Regions from separate parts of the Rhodovarius sp. genome, predicted to be linked through region 1. Evidence: predicted binding sites of a transcription regulator. Region 1 holds the regulator's gene; the other holds the start of a gene.
What was found. Region 1 encodes HrcA, which represses chaperone genes, less so after heat shock. Its sites were predicted from a motif close to GTTNGCACTCNCNNNNNGNGAGTGCNAAC; they were not measured.
Positions count from the first base shown of each region.

Region 2: a site for HrcA is predicted at 2,257-2,285, ahead of groES (co-chaperone GroES). Genes of this name have one in related genera too.

Region 1 covers NZ_JBBARU010000001.1:74,243-81,508, reverse strand. The annotation lists gene rnd (ribonuclease D) at 1-678, shown strand, start outside; gene ABWP84_RS00370 (EAL domain-containing protein) at 752-2,383, shown strand; gene ABWP84_RS00365 (alpha/beta fold hydrolase) at 2,404-3,441, opposite strand; gene hrcA (heat-inducible transcriptional repressor HrcA) at 3,543-4,622, shown strand; gene ABWP84_RS00355 (tripartite tricarboxylate transporter substrate binding protein) at 4,683-5,654, shown strand; gene mdoH (glucans biosynthesis glucosyltransferase MdoH) at 5,626-7,266, opposite strand, start outside.
Region 2 covers NZ_JBBARU010000012.1:38,738-46,003, reverse strand. The annotation lists gene epmA (EF-P lysine aminoacylase EpmA) at 1-894, shown strand, start outside; gene ABWP84_RS05920 (C-terminal binding protein) at 989-2,032, opposite strand; gene groES (co-chaperone GroES) at 2,379-2,678, shown strand; gene groL (chaperonin GroEL) at 2,757-4,403, shown strand; gene ABWP84_RS05905 (alpha/beta hydrolase) at 4,458-5,300, opposite strand; gene ABWP84_RS05900 (hypothetical protein) at 5,480-5,659, shown strand; gene ABWP84_RS05895 (ABC transporter substrate-binding protein) at 5,660-6,661, shown strand; gene ABWP84_RS05890 (branched-chain amino acid ABC transporter permease) at 6,661-7,266, shown strand, end outside.

The sequences.
Region 1 (7,266 bases):
TTGCGGGTGATTTATCAGAAGCTGGTCGAGCAATTGTCACGCGAGGGGCGGCTCGATTGGGTGGCGGCGGAAATGGCCGCGCTGCAAGACCCGGCCGGCTATATCCAGGCGCCGGAGACGGCATGGGAAAAGCTGCGCCCACGCACCGGAAACCGGCGTTTTCTCAGCATTTTGCGCGCTGTGGCGGCCTGGCGCGAACGCGAGGCGCAGCGCATCAATATTCCCCGCCAACGGCTGGTGAAGGACGAGACGCTGCTGGAGATTGCCGCCACCACGCCTTCCAACGCCGCCGAGCTGGCCCGCGCGCGGGGCATTTCGGAGGGTTTTGCCAAGGGCAAATCTGGCCTGTCGCTGGTGGCGGCCATTGCCGAGGCGCGGGCGCTGCCCGATACCGCCCTGCCGGAGATGCGCGAGAACCGGCCCGGCCCCGTCGCCTCGCCCGCGCTGGTGGCGCTGCTGAAGGTGCTGCTGGCGGCCAAGAGCGAGGCGCATAACGTCGCCCCCCGCCTGCTGGCCAATAGCGATGATCTTGACCGTCTGGCCACCGAGGCCGCGCCGGATGTGCCGGCACTGAAGGGCTGGCGGCGCGAGGTTTTTGGCGAGGCCGCGCTGGCGCTCAAGGCGGGGCGGCTGGCGCTGGGGGTGGATGGCCGGCGGGTCAAGCTCCTCGAAACGTGATCCCCCAGGCGCTGCTTTAATCTGGCATTAGTTTCCCTGCCCTAGATTTCTGGGGCACGATATGGGGGCGCTCATGCAGTCGGCGATACATAGCATCGGCCATTTGGGCGCGATGGAGCGTTACGTCGCTTTTGCCTTTGCTGCAGCCGAGATGCTGGTGGAGACAGATTGTCATGGCCATATCATCGTCGCCACCGGGGCCTTCCGCGCACGGCTGAACCTGCCGCCTGAGGCGGTGTTGGGCATGCCGGTGTCTGATCTCATCGCGCTGAAGGACCGCGGCGCCTTCCACACCGCCCTGGCCATGCTGCCAGTGCGCGGCCGGCTGGAGCCCTCGGCCATTGCGCTGAGTGATGACAATGCCACGCCCTTTGTCGTCTCGGGCCTGTATCTCGACATGCCAGGCCATCCCAGGCGGCTATGCCTGAGCTTCGCGCCACCTCCGGTGCCCATCGCGCCCGGCGCCACGCCGTGCGGCCCCGCTGCCATGCTGCGCGATGTGGAGGGCCGGATTCGCCGCGCCGCGGCGGATAGGCGGGCCCTACCACCCGACCGGCTGGGGTTGATCGAGATCAGCGGCGCCACGCCCGATACCCTGCTGCCGCATATCAACCGGGTGCTGGAGCGCGATGGCGGCGCTTTGGCGACGGAGGTGGCGCCCGGCCGCTTCAGCGTGATGCCAGGTGAAGGCGCCAAGCTGCCCGACCTGTCAGGCCTGGGCGATGCGCTGGACGCCATGATGCCCAGCCAGGGCCTGCGCAATGCCCTGCGGATTGATACCCTGCCGCTATCCATGGGGGGGCTTTCGCCCGTCCAATCGGCCCGGGCGATACGCTACTGCCTGTCGGTCTTCGCCTCCGGCGGCAGCAAGGCGGTGTATGAGGAGGGGTTTGGTGCAGGCTTGGCCGGCTTTGTGGAGGACGTGGCGATGCGCAGCCAGACCCTTCGCCGCGCGCTGGAGGGGCGTAATTTCAGCCTGGAATTCCAGCCCATCTGCGCGCTGGGCGATGGCAGGCTGCACCATTACGAGGCGCTGCTGCGGCCCCAAAAGGGCATTCTGGGCCCCAATGGCGGGCCGGCGGAATTCGTCAATCTGGCGGAAATGGTCGGCCTGACCGAGGAATTGGACCTCGCCGTGCTGGAACAGGCCATGCAGGCCACTCCGCAGCTCAATGCCGGAGAGCATATCGCGGTTAACATCTCTGGCCTGTCGATGCAGAGCCCGGCCTTTCGCAGCCGCCTCCGCGCCGCGTTGGATTCCTCCCCCAGGGCCGCTGCCCGCCTCATGGTCGAGTTGACGGAAAGTGCTGAGATTGAGCACGAGGCCGCCGCGCGGGACACGATGCAGGAGTTGCGCGGGCGCGGGGTGCCGATATGCCTCGATGATTTCGGCGCCGGTGCTGCGGCGTTCCGCTATCTCAAGAGCTTCCCGATCGACTATGTGAAGGTCGATGGCAGCTTTGTTGCCGCGGCCATGCAGCAGGAGCGGGACCGCAGCTTCATCGCCGCCATGGTCGATCTCTCACTCGCGGTCGGTGCCAAGGTCATCGCCGAATGTATCGAAACCGCCGAGCATGCCAGCCTGATGAAACGCCTGGGCGCGGATTATGGCCAGGGCTGGCATCTCGGCCGGCCCGGGGCGATTCGCCCGCCCCGACCGGTGCTCGCATGTCGCCCCCAGGGCGTTAAGGAGGAATGGGCCTGAAGGCGCCACGCGCCTCCAAGTTAGCCGGCTGATTCTTCAATGAAAATCTGCACCGCCTGGAACAAGGCGCCGCGATTGCGCTCCATCCACATGCCATGCGTGCCCTCGCCCAGCAGCACCAGCCGCTTGCCCGTGCTCGCTGTGAGCAGCGGGAAGAGCGTATTGGCCATATAGGGGGGCGTATCCTGGTCCCATTCGCCCAGCACCAGCAGGGTGGGGGCGGTGATCTTCGCAGGGTCATAGAAGGGCCGGCCGGCGGCCCAGTATTCGCGGCCATCGGCCACGCTGCCATTGGGCGCGCGCAGGGCTGCGGGGTTGCGGCGCATGCCCTCAGGGTCGGTCGCCCAGGTCACCCCGGCCCAATGCTCGAACCAGCCGGGCGGTACCAGAGTGGCGCGTGCCGCCTCGGGCACGCCGGCGCCGCGGCGGGCGCGCGCCGCCTCCTGCGTCACGAAACGATAGGCCCCCAGCGCCCCGCCTGGATCGGCCAGCGAGGCACCCTGGCGCAGCCAGACCGGTGCGTAGAGCACCAGGCGTTCCACCAAGGTCGGGTTATCGGCGGCGAAGCGGCCCATCAGCGCAGTGCCCCAGGAATAACCCAGATGGGTCAATTTCGGCAGCGCGCGGCGCTCGCGGATGAAGGCGGCGGCGCGGGCAATATCGGCCACCGCCTGCTCGCCGCGCACCAGGGGCGGGTTGGCCTCGGCCGGCTGCGACATTTCCGGCGGGCGGGTGCTGCGGCCATAGCCGCGCAGGTCCAGGCACCAGACATCAAAGCCCCGGCCGGCGATGTAATCCATCCAGGACAGCCCGCCCAAGGGCAGGTCGAAGGCGGTTGAGGCCGGGTAGGTGGCGCCATGCACCATCAGCAGGGTGCGGCCAGGGGTGAAGCTGGCCAAGCTTTCCGGCCGCTTATTGCGCAGAAACACCTCTTGGCCATCGCCCACCGGCACCATGAATTCCTCGGTGACGATTCGCGGCGCCTGGGCCTGGGCGCCGCGGGTGAGGAATACCGGGGTGGCCAAGCTGGGGGCGGCCAGGATTGCGCGTCGGTTCATGCCAGAAATCTCCCTCGGTAAGCCCATACTAGCGCAATCTTCTCACCGCGCCCACGGGATGGATTTGGACATTTCCGCGTCGGCTCCCTAGAATGTGCACAATGCACACGCCCCCTTTCCGGGCCGCTGCGCCCTTACTCAGCTCCTCGGCCCTCGATGGCCGCGGCACCGCCATTCTGCGCGAGTTGGTCGAGCTCTATGTCCATACCGGCGAGCCGGTGGGCAGCCGCACCTTGTCGCGCCGCTTGCCGATGGGGCTTTCGCCCGCCTCCATCCGCAATGTGATGAGCGATTTGGAGGAGGCGGGGCTGATTTATGCGCCGCATACCTCCGCGGGCCGGCTGCCCACCGATCGGGGCTTGCGGCTTTTCGTCGATGGTTTGCTGGAATTCGGCGATCTGGGCGAGGCGGAGCGGGAGGCGATTTCCGCCCGCTGCGCCGCGCATGGCCGCTCGCTGCAAGACACGCTGGCCGAGGCGGGGCAGATGCTCAGTGGCCTCGCCGGTGCCGCCGGGCTGGTGGTGGCGCCGAAATCCGAGGCGGTGGTCAAGCATGTGGAATTCGTCCCCCTCGGCCCGGGCCGCGCGCTGGTGGTGCTGGTGGGCGCCGATGGCCAGGTAGAGAACCGCGTCATCGAGGTGCCGGCGGGGTTGCCGCCGAATTCGCTGGTGCAGGCCAGCAATTATCTCAATGCCCGCCTCGCCGGCCGCACGCTGGAGGAACTGCGCGAGGATGTCGGCACCGAAGTCGCCGCCAATCGCACCGCGCTGGATGCGCTGACCAATCAGGTGGTCGAGGCGGGGCTGGGCACGCTGGCCGGCGGCAGTGCGGCCTCGGGCGGCAGCCTGATCCTACGCGGCCAGGCCCGGCTGCTGGAAAACCTGGACCATATGGCCCGGGTGCATGAAATTCAGGCGCTGTTCGAGCGGCTGGAGGCGCAGGAGACCACGCTGCGCCTGCTGGAAATGGCGCAGCAGGGTGAGGGGGTGAAGATTTTCATCGGCGCTGAGAATGGCGTCTTCAGCTCGGCTGGGCTGTCTATGGTGGTGGCGCCGTTCAAGAATGCGCAGCAGAAGATCGTGGGCGCGATTGGCGTGATCGGCCCGACCAGGATCAATTATGGCCGGGTGATCCCCGTGGTGGATTACACGGCGCGGGTGCTGGGGCGGCTGCTCGGCTGATTTTGCTGGCGTATGGCCCCGGCTCCAGGCCAGCATGGCCCTCAAATGGAGGGAACCAAAATGTCCATCAGCCGCCGCACCGCGCTGGCCTTGCCCATGGCTGCCCCGGCACTGGCCCCTGCACTGGCCCAGGCGCCATGGCCGGCGCAGACCGTGCGCTACATCAACCCCTACCCGCCCGGCGGGCCGACGGACACGCTCTCCCGCCGGCTGTGCCAAAAGCTGACGGAGCTTTCCGGGCAGCAATTCATCGTCGAGAACCGCTCCGGCGCGGGCGGCAATGTGGGGGTGGATGTGGTGGCGAAGTCGCGGCCCGATGGCTATACGCTGGGCCTGGGCGGCATTGCCAGCCATGGCGTGGCGCCGAGCATGTATGCCTCGCTGCCCTTCGATGTGGCGCGGGATTTTTCTTATATCTCAGGCATGTGGCAACTGCCCAATCTGCTGGCTGTCAATCTGGACCTGCCGGTACAGAATGTGGCCGAGCTGATTGCCCTGGCCCGGGCGCGGCCGGGGGAGCTGACCTTTGGCTCGGCCGGCCCCGGCACCTCGCTGCATCTGGCGGGTGAGATGTTCAACCTGATGGCCGGGGTGCGGATGGTGCATGTGCCCTATCGCGGCAGCGCCCCGGCGCAGCTCGATTTGCTGGCGGGGCGGGTGAGCATGATGTTCGATAATATCCCGGGCACGCTCACCCTCAGCCGGCAGGGGCGGGTGCGGCCGCTGGGTGTCACCTCGGCCGGGCGCAGCCCCGCCGCACCCGATATCCCGGCGATTTCGGAAACCCTGCCCGGCTTTGATGTGGTGAGCTGGACCTGCCTGATCGGCCCGGCCGGTATTCCCACCCCTGTCATCACCCGCCTGTCTGGCCTAATGCGCGAGGCGCTTGCCGCGCCGGATCTGCAGGCCAGCTATCTGGAATTGGGCGCCTCGGCCTGGTTCACCACGCCGGAGGAGACGGCGAATTATCAGGCGCGCAGCCAGGCGGCGCTGGCGCCGGTGGTCAGGGCAGCGGGGCTGCGGGCGGATTAGCCGCAAGCTCCTCCGGCGTGGCTGCCAGCCCGCGCGCCCGCAGCCAGGCGGAAACCCCGGGCGCTGCGGTCAGCACGCAAAACGGCACGGCCAGCACAAGCCCGGCCAGCCAGGGCAGCGCCCAGGGCCAGGCGGCGAGCGGCAGCAGGGCTAGCGCCAGCACACCGAACAGCGTATGCGGACAGAACAGCCTTGCCGCATCCCACCACCCCACGCCGCGCTCGGCGCGGTTCTGCACCGCCCAGCCGGGCTTTTGGCGGAAGGGCAGCAAAGCCAGCACCAAAGCGGTGTTGCAGGCGCTGATGGAATCCAGCAGCAGCGTGAAGGGCAGCGTCAGCGCTGCACCGCGCAGCACCTTCGCCCGCCCGCCATATTCGGCGGCCAGGGCAGGTTTGAGCAGCAATTCGGCAAAGCCCAGCCATTTCGGCGCTTGCAGCGCGGCCCAGACGGCCAGCATGGCCAGGGCCAGCCGGGACGCGTCGGCCCCCCCGCCCCCGGTGGCGGCATCGGCCAGCGCGAAGACCAGCACCAGCGCCCATAGCGGCGCCACGGCGAAGAGCATAATCGCCTGGGCGAATTGCCAGCGCCCCATCCAGGTCAGGCCCGGCAGGCGGAAGAGGCGAAAATACTGCATGCTGCCCGCCCCCCAGCGCGCCTCGCGGCCGATGAATTCCGGCAAAGCGGGCGGGGTGGCGGTCAGGCTGCCGGCCTCGATGGGGAGCATGGCCACCTTCCAGCCCGCGGCATGCAGCCGCGCGGCCTCCACCTGGTCATGGCTGAGGATGGGGCTGCCATTGGGCAGCGCCTCCAGCCGCGCATGCGCCCGGAAAGGGGCGATGCGAATGATGGCGTTGTGGCCCCAATACGGCCCCTCATCGCCCTGCCACCAGGCCTGGCCGGTGGCCCAGAGCCGCATGCCGGCGCGCATGCCGAACTGGTAAAGCCGCGGGAAAGCCGCACCCGCCGGGCGCCCGACGATCAATTGCTGCAGGATGGCCAGCCGGGGCTCGGCCGCCATGCAGGCCACCAGGCGCAGCACCGCCTCGGCCGTCATTTCGCTATCGGCATCCAGGCAGAGCATGAATTCGGCGCCCGCGGCGTGATGGTCGCAGAAATCCATCACATTGCCGGCCTTGAAGCCGGTGTTTTCGGCGCGGCGGCGATAGCGGGTGGCGGGGTAGCGGGCGGTGAAGCCGGCAATGGCGGCGGCTTCGGCCTGGGCGGCCGGGCCTTCGGGCGTATCGCTGAGGAACCAGGGGGTGAAATGGCTCGCCACACCCGCTGCCGCCAAGCCATCCAGCAGGCGGGCCAGGGGCGGCAGCACCGCCGCCATATCCTCGCTGCGGATGCAAATGATGATGGCGGTATGGCCGGCAGGCATGGCGGGCCTGACCTCGCGCAGCGCTGGCAGCACGCAGGCGGCCGGGTTGCGGCTGGCCATCAGCACGGCAAAGCCCAGCAGCGCATTGCTGGCCGAGAGCGCTGCCCAGGGCACGGTGCCGGCGTAGGCCAGAAGGGCCAGCGCCTCGAACAGGGTAAAGCCGCCCGGCGCCATGGCGCGGGCCAGCAGCCAGACCAGCGCCTCGGCCAGACCGCCGAAGAGCATGAAGAA
Region 2 (7,266 bases), on a different contig from region 1:
ACCCCCGCTTTGGTCCCCAGCCCCGGGGCCGAAGTGCATCTGGCGGCCTTCGAAACCGCCTATGAGCCGCATCTGGGGGCCGGGGCGCAGCAGCGGCTCTTCCTGCGCACCAGCCCCGAACTGGCCATCAAGCGGTTGCTGGCCGGCGGTGTGGGGCCGGTCTTCGAAATCGCCCGGGTTTGGCGCAATGGCGAATTATCCGCCCGCCACGCGCCGGAATTCACCATGCTGGAATGGTACCGGCCCGGGCTCTCCATGGCCGGGCTGATGGATGAGGCTGAGGCCTATCTGCGCGCCGTCTGGCCCGATTGCCCGGCCGCGCCATTTCGGCGGATCACCATGGCGGAGGCGTTTTTTCGCTGGTGCAACGGACTCCATATCCTGGCCACGGTGCGGCCGGACGGCCAGGGGGACGCGGCAGCGCTGCAAGCGGCCATGGCCAGTGCCGGCCTGGAAGTCCGGCCCGATGAGGATTGGGAAAGCGGCTTCTTCCGCCTGCTGCTGGAGCATGTGGAGCCCCGCCTGGCCGCCGAGCCCAGCTTTCTCACCCATTGGCCCAGCCCGCAGGCGGCGCTGGCAAGGCGTGATGCAGCCGATGCCCGCGCCGCGCTGCGCTTCGAGCTCTTCGCCGGCGGTATGGAACTGGCCAATGCCTTTGAGGAACTGACCGACCCGCAGGAGCAGCGTCTGCGCCTGGAGGCTGATATGGCCGAGCGGGTGCGGGTGCATGGCCCGGGCGCCGCCTGGCCGGTGGATGAGGATTTCCTGGCAGCACTTGAACTGGGCATGCCGCCCTGCGCCGGCATAGCTTTAGGCCTGGACCGCTTGGTGATGCTGGTCTCTGGCGCGCGACGAATAGCGGACGTGCAATGGCTGCCCTGGCAGGGCACCTAGAGGGCCGCCCAAAGCAACGGGATCAAAGGGCCTTTCGGCCCTTTGCGGGAGGGTTCGGGAGGGCAAAGCCCTCCCAAGCGCCATCTATGCGACCTTAAGAGTTAGGCCCACGCCCCAGCCCCACGGGCTGCCAACGCGCCAGCGCCGTATTCTGCAGCACTGAAGGGTTCACGCAGCTCATCGGCCATTTGCCAGACAACACCAGCGCCAATTCGCTGCCCACGCGGCGCTTGCGCGCCTCATCGAAGCGCGCCGAGGCCGAGGCCGTATGCGCCGATAGAATCACATTATCCATCGACAGGATGGGGTTGTTGTGGCTCGGCGGCTCCACCTCCAGCACGTCGAGGCCGGCATAGGCGAACCAGCCCTCGCTCAGGGCCTTGATCAGCGCATTCTCATCGACCGTGGGCCCACGGCCGGTATTGATGAAGATCGCGCTCTTCTTCATCTGCCGGAAATGCTGTTCCTTGAGCAGATGGGTGCATTCCGGCCGTGCCGGAGCATGCATGGAGACGAAATCCGACTGGCTCATCACCTCGTTCAGCGTCGCCGGCATCACGCCATGTTCGGCGATCTGCGTCTCGTCCAGGAACGGATCATAGGCGATCATCCGCAGGCCGAAGGGCGCAGCCCGGCGGGCAACAGCGCGCGCCACACGGCCGAAGCTGACAAAACCCAGCGTCTGGCCCATCAGGCGGGGGATTTTCAGCAGCGCCGGGCGGCCTTCCTTCCAGCGATGTTCGCGCACCATGCGGTCCTGCTCGATCACCCGGCGGAAGGTGCTGAGCAGCAGCGTCATGGCATGGTCGGCCACCTCCTCGATGAAGGTATCGGGCACATTGGTCACCGGGATGCCGGCTGCGGTGGCGGCCTTCACATCCACGCTGTCCACGCCCACCGAGCCCAGGCTGATCACCTTGCAGTTCTTCAGGGCGGCGATGATCTCGGCGGTGATGGGGATGCCCTTGGCATAGATCGCATCCGCCGTGGCGGCGGCGGCGATGAAGCCGGCGGTGTCCATCGGCGCTTCGATGATCTCGGCATCCATATTGGCGAGCGCTTCCATCTCCAGCGAGTAATCGCTGCTGCCGACGGTGAAGCTGGCCCCGGCCGGGGTGATGATACGTTGTTTTGCCATGTGTTCCTCCAGAGATAACTTGTTAGGAAGCCAAGCATGCAAGGGCGGGCGCCACAACCCTGGCAACGCAGGCGCATCGCCAGCAGCCCCGTCCGGGCTTTCGGCGCCTCAGCCATGCGTCTTGCGACAAAAAACCGTAAAATTAACGTAAAAACATTGAATTAGCACTCATGCTCGGAGAGTGCTGGAAATCCCTTGACGCCAGTCAACCAAGCCCCTACATCGCTGGCACTCCTTGGGTGAGACTGCTAACGGGCGCTAAGCTCAGCGGCTTCCCCACGGATCCGTGGCCCAGGGGCTCCCCTGGGCTGCATGACTTTCACCCTTTCAGGAGAGGATTAGCCATATGAGCTTTCGCCCCCTGCACGACCGCATCCTGGTCGAGCGCATTGAAGCCGAAGCCAAGACTGCCGGCGGCATCATCATCCCCGACACCGCCAAGGAAAAGCCGCAGGAAGGTCTCGTGATCTCCGTCGGCAACGGCACGATCAACGAAGATGGCGATGTCCGCCCGCTCGACGTCAAGGCCGGTGACCGCATCCTGTTCGGCAAGTGGAGCGGCACGGAAGTGAAGCTCGACGGCAAGGATCTCCTCATCATGAAGGAATCCGACGTGATGGGCATCATCGACACCAAGTCCGCCTGATTTCGGGCCCGGCGCGCGAGGCCGCAAGGCTCGGCGTGCCGCCCGTATCCGCAACATTCGTAAGAAAGAAACCAGACAATGGCAGCTAAAGACGTCAAGTTCGGCGCCCAGGCCCGCGAGCGCATGCTCCGCGGCGTGGACATCCTGGCCGATGCCGTGAAGGTCACCCTCGGCCCCAAGGGCCGCAACGTGGTCATCGACAAGTCCTTCGGCGCACCGCGCATCACCAAGGACGGCGTCACCGTCGCCAAGGAGATCGAGCTGGCCGACAAGTTCGAGAACATGGGCGCCCAGATGGTGCGCGAAGTGGCCTCGAAGACCAACGACACCGCCGGTGACGGCACCACGACCGCGACCGTGCTGGCCCAGGCCATCATCCGCGAGGGTGCCAAGGCCGTGGCCGCTGGCATGAACCCGATGGATCTGAAGCGCGGCATCGACAAGGCCGTCACCCAGATCGTGGGCGAGCTGGAAGCCAAGACCAAGAAGATCACCACCTCCGCCGAGGTGGCCCAGGTCGGCACGCTCTCCGCCAATGGCGAGACTGAGATCGGCAAGATGATCGCCGAAGCGATGGAGAAGGTCGGCAACGAGGGTGTCATCACCGTCGAGGAAGCCAAGTCCATCCAGACCGAACTCGACGTCGTCGAGGGCATGCAGTTCGATCGCGGCTATGTCTCCCCGTATTTCATCACGAATGCGGAGAAGATGATTGCCGAGATGGATCAGCCCTACATCCTGATCTTCGAGAAGAAGCTGTCCCAGCTGCAGCCGATGCTCCCCCTGCTCGAGGCCGTGGTGCAGTCCGGCCGTCCGCTGGTGATCATTGCCGAGGATGTCGAGGGCGAAGCCCTGGCCACCCTGGTGGTGAACAAGCTGCGCGGTGGCCTGAAGATCGCCGCCGTCAAGGCGCCGGGCTTTGGTGATCGCCGCAAGGCGATGCTGGAAGACATCGCGATCCTGACCGGTGGCCAGCTGATCTCCGAAGACCTCGGCATCAAGCTCGAAACCGTCACCCTCGCCATGCTCGGCAAGGCGAAGATGATCCGGATCGAGAAGGAAAACACCACCATCGTCGATGGCGCCGGTGAAAAGTCCGAGATCCAGGGCCGTTGCGAGCAGATCAAGGCGCAGATCGAGGAGACCACCTCGGACTACGACCGCGAGAAGCTGCAGGAGCGCCTGGCGAAGCTCGCCGGTGGCGTGGCCGTCATCCGCGTCGGTGGCAGCACCGAAGTGGAAGTGAAGGAGCGCAAGGACCGTGTGGACGACGCGCTGCACGCAACCCGCGCCGCCGTGCAGGAAGGCATTGTCCCCGGTGGTGGCACCGCCCTGCTGCGCGCCAGCACCAACCTGCACACCCTCAAGGGCCTGAACTCTGACGAGCAGGTCGGCATCGAGATCGTCCGCAAGGCCATCCAGGCCCCGGCGAAGCAGATCGCCGAGAATGCCGGCAAGGATGGCGCCGTGGTCGCCGGTGAAGTTCTGCGCAGCGATGTGTGGGAATTCGGCTACGACGCGCAGCTCGACCAGTACAAGAACCTGGTCGATGCCGGCATTATCGACCCGACCAAGGTTGTGCGCACGGCGCTGCAGGATGCGGCCTCGGTCGCCAGCCTGCTGATCACCACCGAAGCCATGGTGGCCGAGCGTCCGGCCAAGGGCTCGGCCCCGGCCGGTGGCCCGGGCGGCGGCATGGGCGGCATGGGCGACATGGACTTCTAAGAAGTCCAAGCCTTGCGAGAAACGAAGGGGCGGTCCGCAAGGGCCGCCCTTTTTTTATGCGTCGAGGCTCCAGCGCCCACGCTCCACGGTCGAGAAAAAACTCTGCATCTCGCGGTTAAACGCCGCCGGCTCCTCCAGATTGATGGCGTGCCCGGTGCGCGGCTGCATCCACAGCCCGCAATGGGGGATGGTGCGCTTGAGGAAGCAATTGGGTTCGATGCAGGGCCAATCCTCATCACCCAACGCCAGCAGGGTGGGCACCATCATGGTCTTGAGTTCCGCCTCCCAGGCGTAAACCGGGTCGCGCGCGCCCTGGTAATATTGCTGCGTCATCGCCGAGCCCTCGGGCGAATGCTCGCGCAGATGGGCAACGAATTCAGCCCAGCCGCGCGGGTCCTTCTTCTTCAACTGCACCCGGGTTGGGCTATGGCCGGATTCAAGGGCAAGATCATGCCAGCCATCGCTGCGCAGCGCATCGGCGCGCACCACCTGTGCGGCGCGAAACGCCTCAAGCTCGGCCAGGTTCGAGCCAGTGCCCACGCCCGCCACCACCAGCGCCGTCGCCATTTGCGGGTAGCGGATGCCAAAGAGCAGCGTCGCAAAAGCCCCCATCGAGAGCCCCACCACATGCGCCTTGGGAATATCAAGGTGGCGCATCACCGCCGCGATATCGGCTGCGGCAAAATCCTGGCCATAGAGCCGTGGGTCGGATGGCACGTCGGAGGGCGTATAGCCGCGCGCATCAAAGGTGATGCAGCGATATTCGCGTGAGAAGAAGCGAACCTGCTGCTCCCATTCGCGATGATCCGAGCCGTATTCATGGACGAAGACGATGGGATGGCCATGGCCCGTCTCCTCATAATGCAGGCGGGCACCTTCGGCTTGGGCGTATGGCATGGTGGTTTCCTCAAACAGTGCCGCCCCAGCTTGGCCCCGCCAATGCCCGCTGCATAGCGGCTGCCCGCCGCGCCCCAACACCCAAAGCCGCAACGGGCTTGCGAATTTTTGTGATGCGGGCGACATCGCACCCATTGGCGGGAAGCCATGCAGGCAAGCGAAACAGGGAGACCAGGACCATGTCCATTGTGACACGACGCAGCGCCATCACCGGGCTTGGCATCGCCCTGGCCACCCCCCCTCTGGCCATCCCCGCCCTGGCCCAATCGGGCGATGTCTTCCGCATCGGCCTGATCCTGCCGATGACCGGCCCCTTCGCCAGCACCGGCCGGCAGATCGAGGCCGCCATCCGCGCCTGACTGCGCGCCAACCCCGCCCCGATTGCCGGCAAGCGCATCGAAATCCTGCTGCGTGACGATACCGGCGTCGCCCCCGATGTCACCCGCCGCCTGGCGCAGGAGCTGGCGGTGCGTGAGCGGGTGCAGGCCCTGGCTGGCTTTGGCCTCACGCCGCTCGCTCTCGCCGCCGCCCCCATCGCCACCGAGGCGAAGCTGCCGATGATCGTCATGGCGGCCGCCACCGCCATCATCCCCAGCCGCTCGCCCTTCATCCTGCGCACCGCCTTCTCGCTGCCGCAGGCCACCGCCCCCATCGCCGTCTGGGCGCAGCGCGCGGGCATCCGAACCGCGGTCACATTGGTCACCGATTTTGCCTCGGGCCTGGATGCCGAGCGCGCCTTCAAGGAGCGTTTCACCGCCGCCGGCGGCAGCGTGACGGCCGAGCTGCGCACGCCGCTGCGCAACCCCGATTACGCCCCCTTCCTGCAGCGGGTGCGCGATGCGCGGCCCGATGCGCTGTTCATTTTCGTGCCCTCCGGCGAGGGCGCGCCGCTGATGCGCCAATTCGCCGAGCGTGGCCTGCGCGAGGCCGGCATTCGCCTCATCGGCACCGGCGATGTGCTCGATGATGATATCCTGAACGATATCGGCGACAGCGCGCTCGGCGCCGTCACCTCGCACCACTACTCGGCCGCGCATGACAGCGCCGAAAACCGCGCCTTCCTCGCCGCCTATGCCGCCCAGGCGCCCGGCCAGCGGCCGAATTTCATGGCGGTGGGCGGTTGGGATGGCATGCATCTCCTGGCCGAGGGCCTGCGCCGCACCCAGGGCAATACCGATGGCGAACGCCTGGTCGCCGCCATGGCCGGCCAGGAATGGATCAGCCCGCGCGGCCCCGTGCGCATCGATGCGCAAAGCCGCGACATCGTGCAGGACATCTATATCCGCCGCACCGAGCGCCGCGACGGCCAGCTGTGGAATATCGAGTTTGACCGCGTCGAGCGTGTGGGCCCGATGGGCTGATGGCCTCCGCCATCACCGTGCTGCTCGACGGTGTGGCGGCGGGCATGCTGCTCTTCGTCCTCTCGGTTGGCCTCTCGGTGACGCTGGGGCTGATGAATGTGGTCAATCTGGCGCATGGCGCTTTTGGCATGCTGGGCGGCTATGTCTGCGTGGTGTTGCTCAACCGGCTGGGTGTGCCGTTTCCCCTCGCTTTGCTGGCGGCGGCCGCGGCGGCGGCGGCCATGGGTTTTGTGCTCGAGCGGCTGCTCTATGTGCATATTTATGGCCGGGATCACCTCACCCAGGTGCTCTTCTCCATCGGCCTCGTGTTCATCATGGGGGCGGTGGCGGATTGGCTGATGGGTGCGCGCACCCAACTCATCCAATTGCCGCCCTGGCTCTCGGGGCGGATGGAGTTTGCCGGCATTGGCCTCGGGCGCTATCGCCTCTTTCTGATCATCCTCTGCGGCTTTGTGGCACTCGCGCTGCATTTTGGCCTGGTGCGCACCCGTTTTGGCGCCCGGCTGCGCGCTGCGGTGGATGATGGGGTGGTGGCCCGCGGCATGGGGCTGCCGGTGGGGCGCATCTTCTCCATCACCTTCGCGCTGGGCTCGGGCCTGGCCGGG